One region of the Alteromonas sp. K632G genome, then DNA from elsewhere that is predicted to be linked to it. Evidence: predicted binding sites of a transcription regulator. Region 1 holds the regulator's gene; each other region holds the start of a gene.
The links. The regulator sigma-54, encoded in region 1, starts transcription at its own class of promoters, with help from an activator protein. The targets are predictions, from matches to a motif close to GTTGGCACGNNNNTNGNNT.
Positions count from the first base shown of each region.

Region 1 (3,167 bases):
TCGCAATTTGTTGACGGTAAAAACAAAACCTCATTGTTTAAAGATGATGTACGGATTACTCAAGGTTCTTTGGTGATAAATGCCGATGAAGTTGAAGTGATTGCCAGCGAAGGTGATGGACGAGAGATATTCGTGGCTCGCGGCAAACCAGCCAGCTATTCGCAAAAACTTGAAGACGGTGCTCCTGTCACAGCGAAGGCCAACGAAATTCGCTATGAAGTAGTAAATCGAACTATTTCTTTACAAGGAAATGCTGAGCTACAGCAAGACACCAGTAAAGTACAAGGTGATAAGATTACCTTCGACATGGTCACTGAACAATTACTTGCAACAGGCGGCGAAGACGGCGAAGGTGGCAGAGTCACTACCGTATTTACCCCTGAGGCAATACGTAAAGCGTCATCGAATAACGAAGACGATAAGGCGGACGACAATTAATCATGGCAACGTTGAGCGCACAGAGCCTTGCAAAGGCGTATAAAGCACGTCAAGTGGTTCGCGATGTAAGCTTATCAGTATCGACGGGGCAAATCGTTGGATTACTCGGCCCGAATGGTGCCGGTAAAACGACTACCTTCTACATGATTGTTGGCTTAGTTCCTCTAGATAAGGGCAAAATCAGTATTGATGACAGCGAATTAACCCACGAGCCCATGCACGAACGTGCTCGCCGCGGTATTGGGTATTTGCCGCAAGAAGCCTCTATTTTTAGAAAATTGACGGTGTTTGAGAACATCATGGCTATCTTGCAAACCCGTAAAGGGTTAAGTTCATCAGAACAAGAACAAGAAGCCGATGCGCTACTTGATGAATTTAATATCAACCATATACGTAATAGTACGGGTATGAGTTTATCCGGTGGTGAACGCCGCCGAGTAGAAATCGCACGAGCATTAGCAGCCGATCCGCAATTTATTTTGCTTGATGAGCCATTTGCTGGTGTTGATCCTATATCGGTTAATGATATAAAGAAGATCATTCAACATCTTCGTGACAGAGGAATTGGAATCCTCATCACCGATCACAACGTAAGAGAAACACTGGATGTGTGTGAGAAAGCGTATATTGTGAGCCAAGGCGAACTCATCGCGCAAGGGACGGCAGAACAAGTTTTAAGTAATCAGAAAGTAAGGGATGTATACCTAGGAGAACAATTCAGGCTATAGTTACTGTAACCGAATTGTCATTTTCAGTTTTAAGCACGGGTATATTCACAACAAGAGTTTAAAAATAAGACGTAGATGAAACCATCTTTACAGCTAAAGTTCAGTCAACAACTTACCATGACACCGCAGTTGCAGCAGGCAATCAAGCTGCTGCAGTTGTCTACGCTCGACCTGCAACAAGAGATTCAGGAAGCACTTGACTCAAACCCTCTTTTAGAAGTTGAAGAAGGCGGTGATGACCACCCTGTTGAGAAAAACAACATGGACGGCGACGACCCTTCTGTAGAAGCTGCTCCTACTGCTTCTAGCGATTCATTAGAAGCTGGTGACGCGCTTGAAAAGAACGATCTTCCCGACGAGTTGCCAATCGACAGCACATGGGATGAGTATTACTCGGCCTCTTCTGCCCCCGCTCCTGGCCCATCGAATAATGATGACGACCAATTGTTTCAGGGTGAAACCACCGACAATATTCAAGACCATTTGCTTTGGCAGATGCGCTTAACCCCGTTTTCAGATACAGACCGCGCCATTGCTACCGCCATTATCGACTCAATTGATGAATCTGGTTACCTTAACGTACCCATTGAACAGATTTTAGAATCGGTAAACTCTGACGATGTTGAAGAGTTGGTAGAAATGGACGAAGTTGAATGTGTACTAAAACGTATTCAAATGTTCGACCCTATTGGTTCAGGTTCACGTACACCGCAAGAATGTTTGCTCGTGCAGCTTCGCCAGTTCTCAGACGATACGCCATGGCTTACCGAAGCCAGACAGCTTATTAATGAGTACTCAGACCTGCTGAGCAGCAAAGATTACCGTACGTTAATGCGCAAGAGTCGTTTGAAAGAAGATCAACTTCGCGAAGCCATGCGCTTATTGCAAACGTTGAATCCTCGTCCTGGCAGTGCATTAATTACTAAAGAACCCGAATACGTTATTCCTGATGTTTCGGTAAACAAAAAGAATGGCCGTTGGGTAGTAGAACTTAATCCCGACAGCTTGCCAAAATTAAGCGTAAATCAACAATACGCTGCCATGAGCCGACGCTCTAAAAACAGCAGCGATTCGCAATTTATTCGCTCGCATATGCAAGAAGCCAAGTGGTTTATAAAAAGCCTTGAGTCAAGAAACGACACCTTGATGAAAGTAGCAAACTGTATTGTGCAGCAACAAATGGGCTTTTTCGAGCACGGCCCAGAAATGATGAAACCAATGGTGCTAAATGATGTCGCAGAAATGGTAGATATGCATGAATCCACCATTTCACGAGTCACCACGCAAAAGTATATGCATACCCCTCGTGGCATTTTCGAGTTGAAATATTTCTTCTCTAGCCATGTAGCAACGGAATCTGGTGGTGAGTGTTCATCTACCGCTATTCGCGCACTAATTAAAAAGCTTGTGGCAGCGGAAACGCCCAGCAAGCCATTAAGCGATAGCAAGATTGCTCAATTGTTGGCCGAACAAGGCATTAAAGTAGCCCGGCGAACAATAGCAAAATACCGGGAATCGTTATCGATTCCGCCGTCAAACCAACGCAAAAGCCTTATTTAAAGGCCTTGATAATTTAAGGAAGACGAAATATGCAAATCAACCTTACCGGTCATCATGTCGAAATTACTGATTCTTTGCGTAGCTATGTCGATACTAAGTTCAGCAAACTAGAGCGTCACTTTGATCACATATCTAATGTGCATGTCATCCTGAACGTCGAAAAACTCAATCAAAAAGCCGAAGCCACCATGCACCTTAGCGGCGCAGAAGTGTTTGCTTCATCTCATAATACAGACATGTATGCGGCGATAGACAGCATGATCGACAAACTCGACAGGCAAGTTATCAAGCATAAGGAAAAGCTGAAAAAGCACTAAATATTAGTATGGAAATTCAAGCCATAGTAAGTTTGGACCGCACCGAGTGTGCGGTTCAATGTAACAGTAAAAAACGTATTCTAGAGATTATTAGCGACATTGCTGCTAAAAATAATCCCGACAT
Region 1 is NZ_JAGGDM010000021.1:4,965-8,131, reverse strand. Features, by position in the region: gene lptA (lipopolysaccharide transport periplasmic protein LptA) at 1-438, shown strand, start outside; gene lptB (LPS export ABC transporter ATP-binding protein) at 441-1,166, shown strand; gene J5X92_RS17835 (RNA polymerase factor sigma-54) at 1,242-2,726, shown strand; gene hpf (ribosome hibernation promoting factor) at 2,756-3,043, shown strand; gene ptsN (PTS IIA-like nitrogen regulatory protein PtsN) at 3,052-3,167, shown strand, end outside.

Region 2 (3,167 bases), on a different contig from region 1:
TACCCGAATGTCGAGGAGCACGGGATGTTTTTTAAGAATAAGCAATTATTAGAAGAAGTAGAGCGTTTACGCAAAGATGTTGAATCATTTCATACGGTGGAAAGTGAACTTAGGGCTGAAATGCTTTATGTCGAATTGGATAGAAACGGCAAAATCAGTAAAGTGAACGACAGCTTTTCAGAGGCAATAGATTTTTCATCTAATGCGCTCGATGGAAAAACCATGGATAGCCTCATTCCTCAGGGAGTGATGGGGCAGCCCGCCACGAAAGAGTTTATTGCGGCGATTAAGCAAGCACAGCATTGGCACGGTGCGATAAATCTTGCTAATGCTAACGGTGAAGACCGCTGGTTTAGAGGTATATTGCAGCCAATTACTAACGAATCCGGTGGTGTAGAGCGTATCGCGCTGTACATGGCAGAGCAAACCAAAAATATCAATAAAAGTCGTGAAATGAACGATATGCTAGATGCATTAAACCGTTCCACCGCGGTAATTGAGTTTGACCTGACAGGCAAAATTCTTAAAGCTAACGATAATTTTTTATCGACGATGGGCTACTCATTAGAGCAAATTCTTGGAAAGCATCACAAAATATTTTGCCCAGCGGATGAAGTTGACACACCAGAATATCGTCAATTTTGGAGTGACCTATCGCAAGGAAAAATGTTTTCAGACCGTTTTAAGCGGGTAGATAGTCGAGGCAATGATGTATGGTTGGAAGCCTCCTACAACCCTATTAGGAACGATCAAGGCGTGCTTTATAAGGTTGTTAAATTTGCTACGGCGATCACAGAACAAATGCAAAGAGAATTTGCTATATCTGAGGCCGCTAATGTTGCTTTCAATATATCGGAAGGTACGGGAGAACAAGCTCAAAAAGGTAAAGAGGTAGTGGGTAGTATGGTGCGAATTATGGGGGAGCTCACTTCGCAAATGGGGACAGCTAGCGAGGGGATTCGCGAACTCGATGAACAGTCGCAAAAAGTGGCTGATTTAGTTAAAAGCATCAGTGGTATTGCCGATCAAACCAATTTACTGGCGCTTAATGCGGCAATTGAAGCCGCCAGAGCGGGCGACCAAGGAAGAGGCTTTGCCGTTGTTGCTGATGAAGTGCGCCAACTTGCGTCAAGAACCAGTACTGCCACTGAAGAAATTGTCAGTGTGGTAAATGAAAACAGAAAGCTTACCGAAAATGCGGTGCAACTCATTGAAGCGGGACAGGAAAAAGCGAGAGAAGCGCTTGAGTACTCGACTGAGTCGGGCAAAGTCATGAACGAAATTCAAAATGGCTCCTCAGAAGTCGTAAACGCCATTGGTCAATTCACCCAGAGGCTATAGCCTGAAACGATAAATTAAGCACTGAGGGGAGTGTGGTGTCTCCCCCGTGTTTCTATTCCCCTCCCCGCTGTGCATCAACCACCCCTATGCCGTGCATCGAACACTTCTAGTGCAATAAACGCACTGTTATTGTTCAGGCAAAAGAATGATTACCATTTGTATTTTTGCTAAATCCTATTATTTCAGTGTGTTAGGGTTTTGGCACGAACTCTGCTTTATTAATGGCAGTTATACTATTAAGCGATACCAAAATAAAAAAGTACATTAAGTACTGGTAGCAACATCTAACACCCAAACAATAAGTTCGCCTGTACCTCATTAACTAATGATTACAGGCTCGGCATCGAAGCCCACCAAGCGCGACGTTTATTCGTCTTCGCTGGTGGGTTTTTTTTTGGCTAAAGGAAACATAAATGACCAAGTTTAAAAACGTTTCAATGCTCAAACAAATAAAGAAAAAAATGACAGCAGGCTTAACCGCTGCGATAGCCCTCTCTTTTACCTTAGGCGCGCCACTTGCTACCGCACAAAGCGATGAAAAAGTGGGTTGGCCAGAAAAAGAAGAATTAAAATTTGGTTTTATCAAATTGACTGATATGGCGCCATTGGCCATTGCTTATGAAAAAGGCTTTTTTGAAGATGAAGGTTTATATGTCACCTTAGAAGCCCAAGCAAACTGGAAAGTATTGCTTGATAGAACCATTGACGGCCAACTTGATGGCGCCCACATGCTAGCAGGGCAACCTCTTGGCGCAACCATTGGTTTTGGTACCGAAGCGCATGTAGTGACGGCGTTCAGTATGGATCTAAATGGTAATGGCATTACTGTTTCAAACGAAATATGGGAAAAAATGAAAGCCCATATTCCGGTAGAAGACGGCAAACCTGTTCACCCTATTAAAGCTGATTATTTAAAGCCAGTGGTTGAAGAATACCGTGATGCGGGTAAGCCGTTTAACATGGGTATGGTTTTTCCTGTATCGACGCATAACTACGAGCTTCGATACTGGCTTGCTGCCGGTGGTATTCACCCAGGCTATTATGCACCACACAAAGGTGACAATGCTGGGCAAATTGATGCTGAAGCTTTGCTATCAGTTACCCCTCCCCCTCAAATGCCAGCTACGATGGAAGCCGGCACTATCTATGGGTATTGCGTAGGCGAACCTTGGAACCAGCAGGCAGTATTTAAAGGCATTGGTGTGCCGGTTATTACCGATTACGAAATTTGGAAAAACAACCCAGAGAAAGTATTTGGTGTAAGCCAAGCGTGGGCCGATAAGTACCCGAATACTCACATTCGTGTGGTTAAAGCGTTAATTCGTGCCGCGATGTGGTTAGATGAAAATGACAACGCTAACCGACCAGAAGCAGTAAAAATCTTAGCGAAAAGTAACTATGTTGGCGCTGATGAAGATGTATTGGCTAACAGCATGACAGGCACCTTCGAATATGAAAAAGGCGATAAGCGTGAAGTACCAGACTTCAACGTATTCTTCCGCTACAACGCCACTTATCCCTTTTACAGTGATGCGATTTGGTATTTAACGCAAATGCGCCGCTGGGGACAAATTTCAGAGCCTAAATCAGACGATTGGTATAAAGAAACTGCACGTAAAGTGTATAAGCCTGAGGTTTACGCGATGGCAGCAAAAGCGCTTATTGCCGAAGGAAAAGCAAAAGCGACGGACTTCCCAACATTTGCTACTGAAACTGGCTTCAAACCACCTCAATCTGAATTTATCGACGGTGTTACCTACGACGGTAGCAAGCCAAATGCTTACCTTGAACAGTTTGGCATTGGGCTAAAGGGTGAAACTGTTCTT
Region 2 is NZ_JAGGDM010000006.1:109,937-113,103, forward strand. Features, by position in the region: gene J5X92_RS07735 (PAS domain-containing methyl-accepting chemotaxis protein) at 25-1,341, shown strand; gene J5X92_RS07740 (CmpA/NrtA family ABC transporter substrate-binding protein) at 1,755-3,167, shown strand, end outside.
Region 2: J5X92_RS07740 (CmpA/NrtA family ABC transporter substrate-binding protein) is a predicted target of sigma-54. The motif match lies at 1,539-1,557, and genes of this name have one in related genera.

Region 3 (3,167 bases), on a different contig from region 1:
AGCATGGTGGACAGGGGAGCAGTTTAGGGAAATTGCCCACTGGGGCGGTTGGATGTTTATCTCAGCGATTACGTTGTCATTGGCGCCCATTGTGTCCCTTCTCATTGTAAATTTAGCGTTTGGCGTAATGACCAAAGCGGCACCTCAGCTTAATATTTTCAGTATCGGCTTTTCTATTGCCCAGGTGATGGGGTTGCTCATCATTTGGATAACCCTAGATAACTTTACTGCGCATTTTGAAACGCAGTGGCTGCGGGCAGAGCAGTTTATGTGTCAACTTCTTAGGATTTGCCCATGAAAATAAGTCAGGTGATACATGGCTGATTCAGATTCTAGCGAAAAAACAGAAGACCCCACGGGGAAAAAACTCGAAGACACCCGAAAAAAAGGGCAGATAGCCCGATCCCGAGAGCTATCCACAACCTTAGTGTTAGTGGTCAGTGCCTTTATGTTTTTGTTCGTTGGAGGCTGGATTGCCGAGTCGGTATTTAAGCTGACGCAGCGCATGTTTGTTCTGTCTCGAGATGAAACCTACGATACCACCCATATGTTTGGTGCATGGGGTGAAGCAATTTCGACAGTCAGTGTACCTGTATTGCTTTATATGACGGTGGCCATGTTAGCCGGAATATATGGCTCTATTGCGTTAGGCGGCTACAACTTCACCTGGGAAGGTGCCAAATTTAAAGGCTCTAAAATGAGTCCGCTTAGTGGATTTAAGCGTATGTTTGGCATGAATGGCTTGGTAGAATTAATTAAATCTATCGCCAAAGTGGTTGTCATCGTTGGGATGGCATTAGGTGCACTGCTGTTTTTTGAAGACGAAGGGCTGCACCTTGATTTAGAGCTGTACCCGGGTAATATTTTTCACGCGTTAGATATGCTGAAATGGGCTTTTATCATGTTGGTTTGCGGCATGATACCTATTGCGCTTATTGATGTGCCTTATCAAATTTATAAGCACAACAAAGAAATTAAGATGACTAAGCAAGAGGTGAAAGACGAGCGTAAAAACTCTGAAGGTGATCCTTTGGTAAAAGGGCGCATCCGTCGCTTGCAGTATCAAGCTGCCACTAAACGAATGATGCAAGAAGTTCCTCAGGCCGATGTGGTGGTAACCAACCCAACTCATTACTCTGTAGCAATAAAATATGATGACAGTGGTAATCGTGCCCCAGTCGTTGTGGCAAAAGGCACCGATGAATTAGCCATGCATATTCGTAAAATAGCCACTGCTAACGATGTACCGCTTATTCCATCGCCCATGTTAGCCCGAGCCGTTTACTACTCAACTGAGATTGACGGTGAAGTGCCTAATGCCTTGTTTATGGCGGTAGCGCAAGTATTAGCCCACGTTTATCAGTTAAAAGCACACAGAGCGGGTAAAGGGAAACGACCCAAACCGCTTAAACGTGATTTACCCATACCACCAGAGCTACGCCGTTAGAGCGCTGCTTTTGGCCTAAATTAGCGCTAAATTACGGCTAAGATATCGCTAAGGCCAGGGCTCAAAGTGAGCCCCTCTTAATTGTAATTCTGTAAATTGCGCCCCTCCTACTTACGTTTAATCGGTTTTGTATAAAGCTGGCACGGTAGTTGTAATACTCATTGAAAGATAGCGTTAAGCGTCAATTTTCCGATAGAGAGACTCCCTGTAATGCAGTTATCCGGTTACCTTCAGCGATTCGATAAAAGTCAGCTGCAGAACATTACCAGTGGCTTAGGCGCTCCCATTGTTCTTCTTGCCATTATGGGCATGGTTATTCTTCCCATGCCGCCATTTCTGCTCGACGTATTGTTCAGCTTTAATATAGCCCTGTCTTTAGTCATTATTTTGGTGGCAGTATTAACGCAAAAGCCAGTTGATTTCGGTATTTTTCCCCTAGTATTACTTATCGCTACTGTTTTGCGCTTAGCGCTAAACGTGGCCTCTACCCGTGTGGTATTGCTTTATGGGCATGAGGGGGGCGATGCGGCTGGTAAGGTTATCGAAGCATTTGGTGCGGTGGTTATTGGCGGCAACTATGCAGTGGGTGTGGTGGTCTTTGCTATCTTGCTTATTATCAACTTTAAAGTAGTCACCGCCGGTGCTGGGCGTATTTCAGAAGTAAGTGCCCGCTTTACGCTTGATGCCATGCCAGGTAAGCAAATGGCTATTGATGCCGATTTGAATGCGGGTTATATCGACCAAGATCAGGCGCGTGCTCGCCGAGAAGAAATAACCGCCGAAGCAGACTTTTATGGCTCAATGGACGGTGCGTCAAAATTTGTGAAAGGTGATGCGGTCGCCGGACTCTTTATCATGCTTATCAATATTGTGGGTGGCCTTTTTATTGGCATGATTCAACACGGATTAAGTTTTGGTAACGCCATCGAGGTATACACCATTTTAACCATTGGTGACGGTTTGGTGGCGCAAATACCCTCACTGTTACTGTCTGTGGCTACCGCTATTATTGTTACTCGTGAAAACGAAACCCAAGAAATGGGCAAAGAAATACGTAGTCAATTAGGTAACAGCCAAGCCCTTTATATTGCCTCTGGTGTTTTATTTGTCATGGGGATTATTCCTGGTATGCCTCATTTGGCCTTTATTGGGTTTTCAGTGCTTATCGCTGGTTACGCTTATTGGCAGGGTGTTGCGGCTAAACGCGAGGCAGAAAAACCTAAAACCCCAGCGAATATCGTGAAAGATGACACTGTTGCGCCCGAAATAAAAGAGCTTGGGTGGGATGATGTGCAGCACGTAGATACCATCGGTTTAGAAGTCGGGTACCGATTAATCCCCTTAGTAGATAAGTCTCAGGGCGGAGAACTGCTCACTCGTATCAAAGGGGTGCGTAAGAAGTTATCTCAAGAGTTAGGCTTTCTTATTCCACCGGTGCACATTCGCGATAATTTAGATTTAGAACCTAATTTATACACCATTGCGATGTTGGGCGTAACTATTGGCGATGCGCAAATAAGTCACGATGAAGAACTTGCGATTAATCCGGGTCAAGTATTTGGCAAGCTGGAAGGCCGTGCAACCAAAGACCCTGCCTTTGGCTTAGATGCGGTATGGATAAAACCGAATAAGCGTGAGCATGCGCAAACACTGGGTTATACCGTGGTTGATGCTGCTACTGTGGTTGCTACTCATTTAAGTCAATTGCTGACTAACAACG
Region 3 is NZ_JAGGDM010000001.1:218,247-221,413, forward strand. Features, by position in the region: gene fliR (flagellar biosynthetic protein FliR) at 1-298, shown strand, start outside; gene flhB (flagellar biosynthesis protein FlhB) at 317-1,447, shown strand; gene flhA (flagellar biosynthesis protein FlhA) at 1,658-3,167, shown strand, end outside.
Region 3: flhA (flagellar biosynthesis protein FlhA) is a predicted target of sigma-54. The motif match lies at 1,584-1,602, and genes of this name have one in related genera.

Region 4 (3,167 bases), on a different contig from region 1:
TGGCAACAGGTGGCAAGCGTATTGAAGACTTATCAAACGCGTTTATCGTTATTGCTGAATACAACCGTTCTGTTCAAGGGTTTTTAGTGGGCGCTGTTGAGCGCATCATTAATACCAACTGGGATGCCATCATGCCGCCCCCTCAAGGGACAGGCCGAGCGAGTTATTTAACCGCTGTTACTGAAGTAGAAAACGAATTAATTGAAATTCTCGACGTAGAAAAAATCCTCAATGAAATTTCACCGCTTAATGCAGAAGTAAGCGCCGATGTTGCTGAAGGGCTTTCTACGGAAGGTAAAGAAGACAAAATTATCTTCATTGCTGACGATTCGGCCGTGGCAAGAAACCAAGTTAAAAAAGCGCTAACCTCACTCGGGTTAGAAATCGAGCTAGCAAAGAATGGTTTAGAAGCGTTAAACCGCTTGAAGGAAATCGCTGAAGAATATGGTGATATTACCAAGCGAATTGGGGTGCTAGTCTCTGACATAGAAATGCCAGAGATGGACGGTTACACCCTTACGGCGGAAATCAAAAATACACCAGAACTTCAGAAGCTTCATGTTGTACTTCACACTTCTTTAAGTGGCGTATTCAATCAAGCCATGGTTCAGAAAGTGGGAGCGGATGACTTTATTGCGAAATTTCACCCCGATGAACTAGCAACAGCAGTTCAGAAGTGGTTAATGACGGATTGTGAATAACGGAGCGGTAGGGGTTGGATAATAAAAATGTGTCGCCGGCAAGCTATGAAAAGTTTCGGCACTTCCTCGAGAAACAATGTGGAATAGTACTCGGGGAAAACAAGCAATACCTTGTAAGAAGCAGGCTTGCGTCTTTGTTATATAAGCATGACTATGACAATACTGATGCGCTTATTGATGTGGTTGTAAAGGGTTACGATCGTAACCTTTTACAAAGTGTCATCGATGCGATGACCACAAATGAAACATTGTGGTTTAGAGATACTTATCCATTTGAGTTGCTACAACGCGATTTACTTCCTCAACTCGCAACAAAAAATCAAAAACTTAGAATTTGGAGTGCAGCTTGTTCGTCTGGACAAGAGCCTTACTCTATTGCTATGTCCATTCTAGAGTTTCAAAAACAGCGACCTGGATTGCTTAGGCAAGGGGTTGAAATTATAGCCACTGACCTTTCTTCTGAAATGCTAAATAAGTGTAGCCAAGGGCTATATGATGAACTTTCGCTGGCGAGAGGGCTATCGCCACAACGTAGAGCTATGTTTTTCCAGCCTCATGAAAGTGGCCAAATGCAGGTTAAGCCAGAAGTGCGCAACATGGTTTCATTCAGAAGTTTGAATTTGTTAACCTCCTATGCAGCACTTGGCCGCTTTGACATCGTTTTTTGCCGCAATGTGCTGATTTATTTTTCGGCAGATGTGAAACAAAAGATACTGCAACAAATTGCCGGACAGCTGCAACCTGCCGGTGTCCTTTTCCTTGGCGCGTCTGAATCTATCAGTGCGGCAAGCGATACATATGCCATGATAAAATGTAATCCTGGCTTGTACTACCAAAAGAAATAAACATATAACATACTGAATTTAATATAATAGTTTATATTTTCTCCGTTTCTTTCCTCTTTTTTATACAGTGCCAATCTTCAGGTTGGCATCTGCCTTGCTAGTAAAATTCTATAATAGTTAATTCGTCATTCTTAATTCATGACGTATTTTCGGAATTTCGCAGCTAGGAGTTTTCAATATGGCCATTAATCTCGACAAGTTAGTCGGGTTTCATCAGTCGGCGTTAGCAATACGCACCGACAGAATGGAAGTCATTTCTGGAAACCTAGCGAACGCCAATACCCCTGGTTATAAAGCTAAAGACATCGACTTTAATAAAGCGATGGAGTCAGCCATGAGCGCCCAGGAAGGGCAGCATAAATTGGGTGGTGGCAGTTTAGCGAGAACACACGATAAACACATAGGTGGCGATATATCGTCGGTAGCATCAAATTTTGAAATGCAATACCGCATACCCACTCAACCGGATACCGGAGACGGCAATACGGTGGAAGTACAGGCAGAACGTAACCGCTTTTTAGATAACGGTTTACGCTATCAAGCCACACTTGAGTTTATTAACGGTAAAGTTAAAGGTATGAAAAAAGCCCTTAGTTCTGGAGGCCAGTAATCATGAGCTTATTTAATGTGATGTCAATTTCCAGTACCGGTATGGAAGCTGAAAATGTTCGTTTAAACACCACCGCTAGTAACATTGCTAACGCGAACTCGGTAAGCAGTAGTTATGACGAAACCTACCGTGCAAGACAACCTGTGTTTGCCGCTGAGTTACAGCGAGCCATGGGCGATCAAAGCAAGGGTGTGGGTGTTGAAGTTAAGGGAATTGTAGAAAGCGATGCGCCATTGCAAGTTGAGTATGCTCCGCATAACCCAATGGCTGACGAAGAGGGTTATATCTATAAGCCGAACGTAAACATCGTTGAAGAAATGGCAAATATGATGTCGGCGTCAAAAGCCTATGAAACCAACGTTCAGGTTGCTGATACCACCAAACGGATATTCCGTCGGGTACTGCAGCTAGGACAAGGGCAATAAGTTGCCGCATAGGTAATGTGAGGAAAATACTGTGACCACAATTAACAACACCACTGGCCTGAACAACGAACTCTACTGGCAAGAAGAGACGGTTCCGGTTGTCGATGGAACAGAGCAACAGCTTTCGCAAGAAGACTTTTTTGCCATGTTAACCGAGCAATTAGCGAATCAGGATCCTACTAAACCCGTAGATAACGATCAGATGGTAGCGCAAATGACATCATTCACTATGGCTGACGGTATTTCTCAGTTGAATGATAAGTTCGAGTCATTCGCCGCCTCGATGACATCTAACCAGGCATTGCAAGCATCCAGCTTAATAGGCCAGAACGTGTTAGTGCAGGGCAACGTAGGGCATATGTCTAGCGACGCTGCTGGGGTATCGGGTGTTGTGGTTAATGAGCAGAGTGTACAAAACATGACGATCACCGTTGAAAATCAATACGGTGAAGTAATTAAGACCATTGATGCTGGCACACAAGCCGCTGGCAACATTCAATTTGAATGGGATGGCAAGGATACCCAAGGCAACGATATGCCAGCGGGTGACTACGTAATCAGCGCTACAGGCGAATTAAACGGTGAA
Region 4 is NZ_JAGGDM010000001.1:153,086-156,252, forward strand. Features, by position in the region: gene J5X92_RS00610 (chemotaxis protein CheV) at 1-701, shown strand, start outside; gene J5X92_RS00615 (protein-glutamate O-methyltransferase CheR) at 716-1,546, shown strand; gene flgB (flagellar basal body rod protein FlgB) at 1,725-2,156, shown strand; gene flgC (flagellar basal body rod protein FlgC) at 2,159-2,581, shown strand; gene flgD (flagellar hook assembly protein FlgD) at 2,613-3,167, shown strand, end outside.
Region 4: flgB (flagellar basal body rod protein FlgB) is a predicted target of sigma-54. The motif match lies at 1,628-1,646, and genes of this name have one in related genera.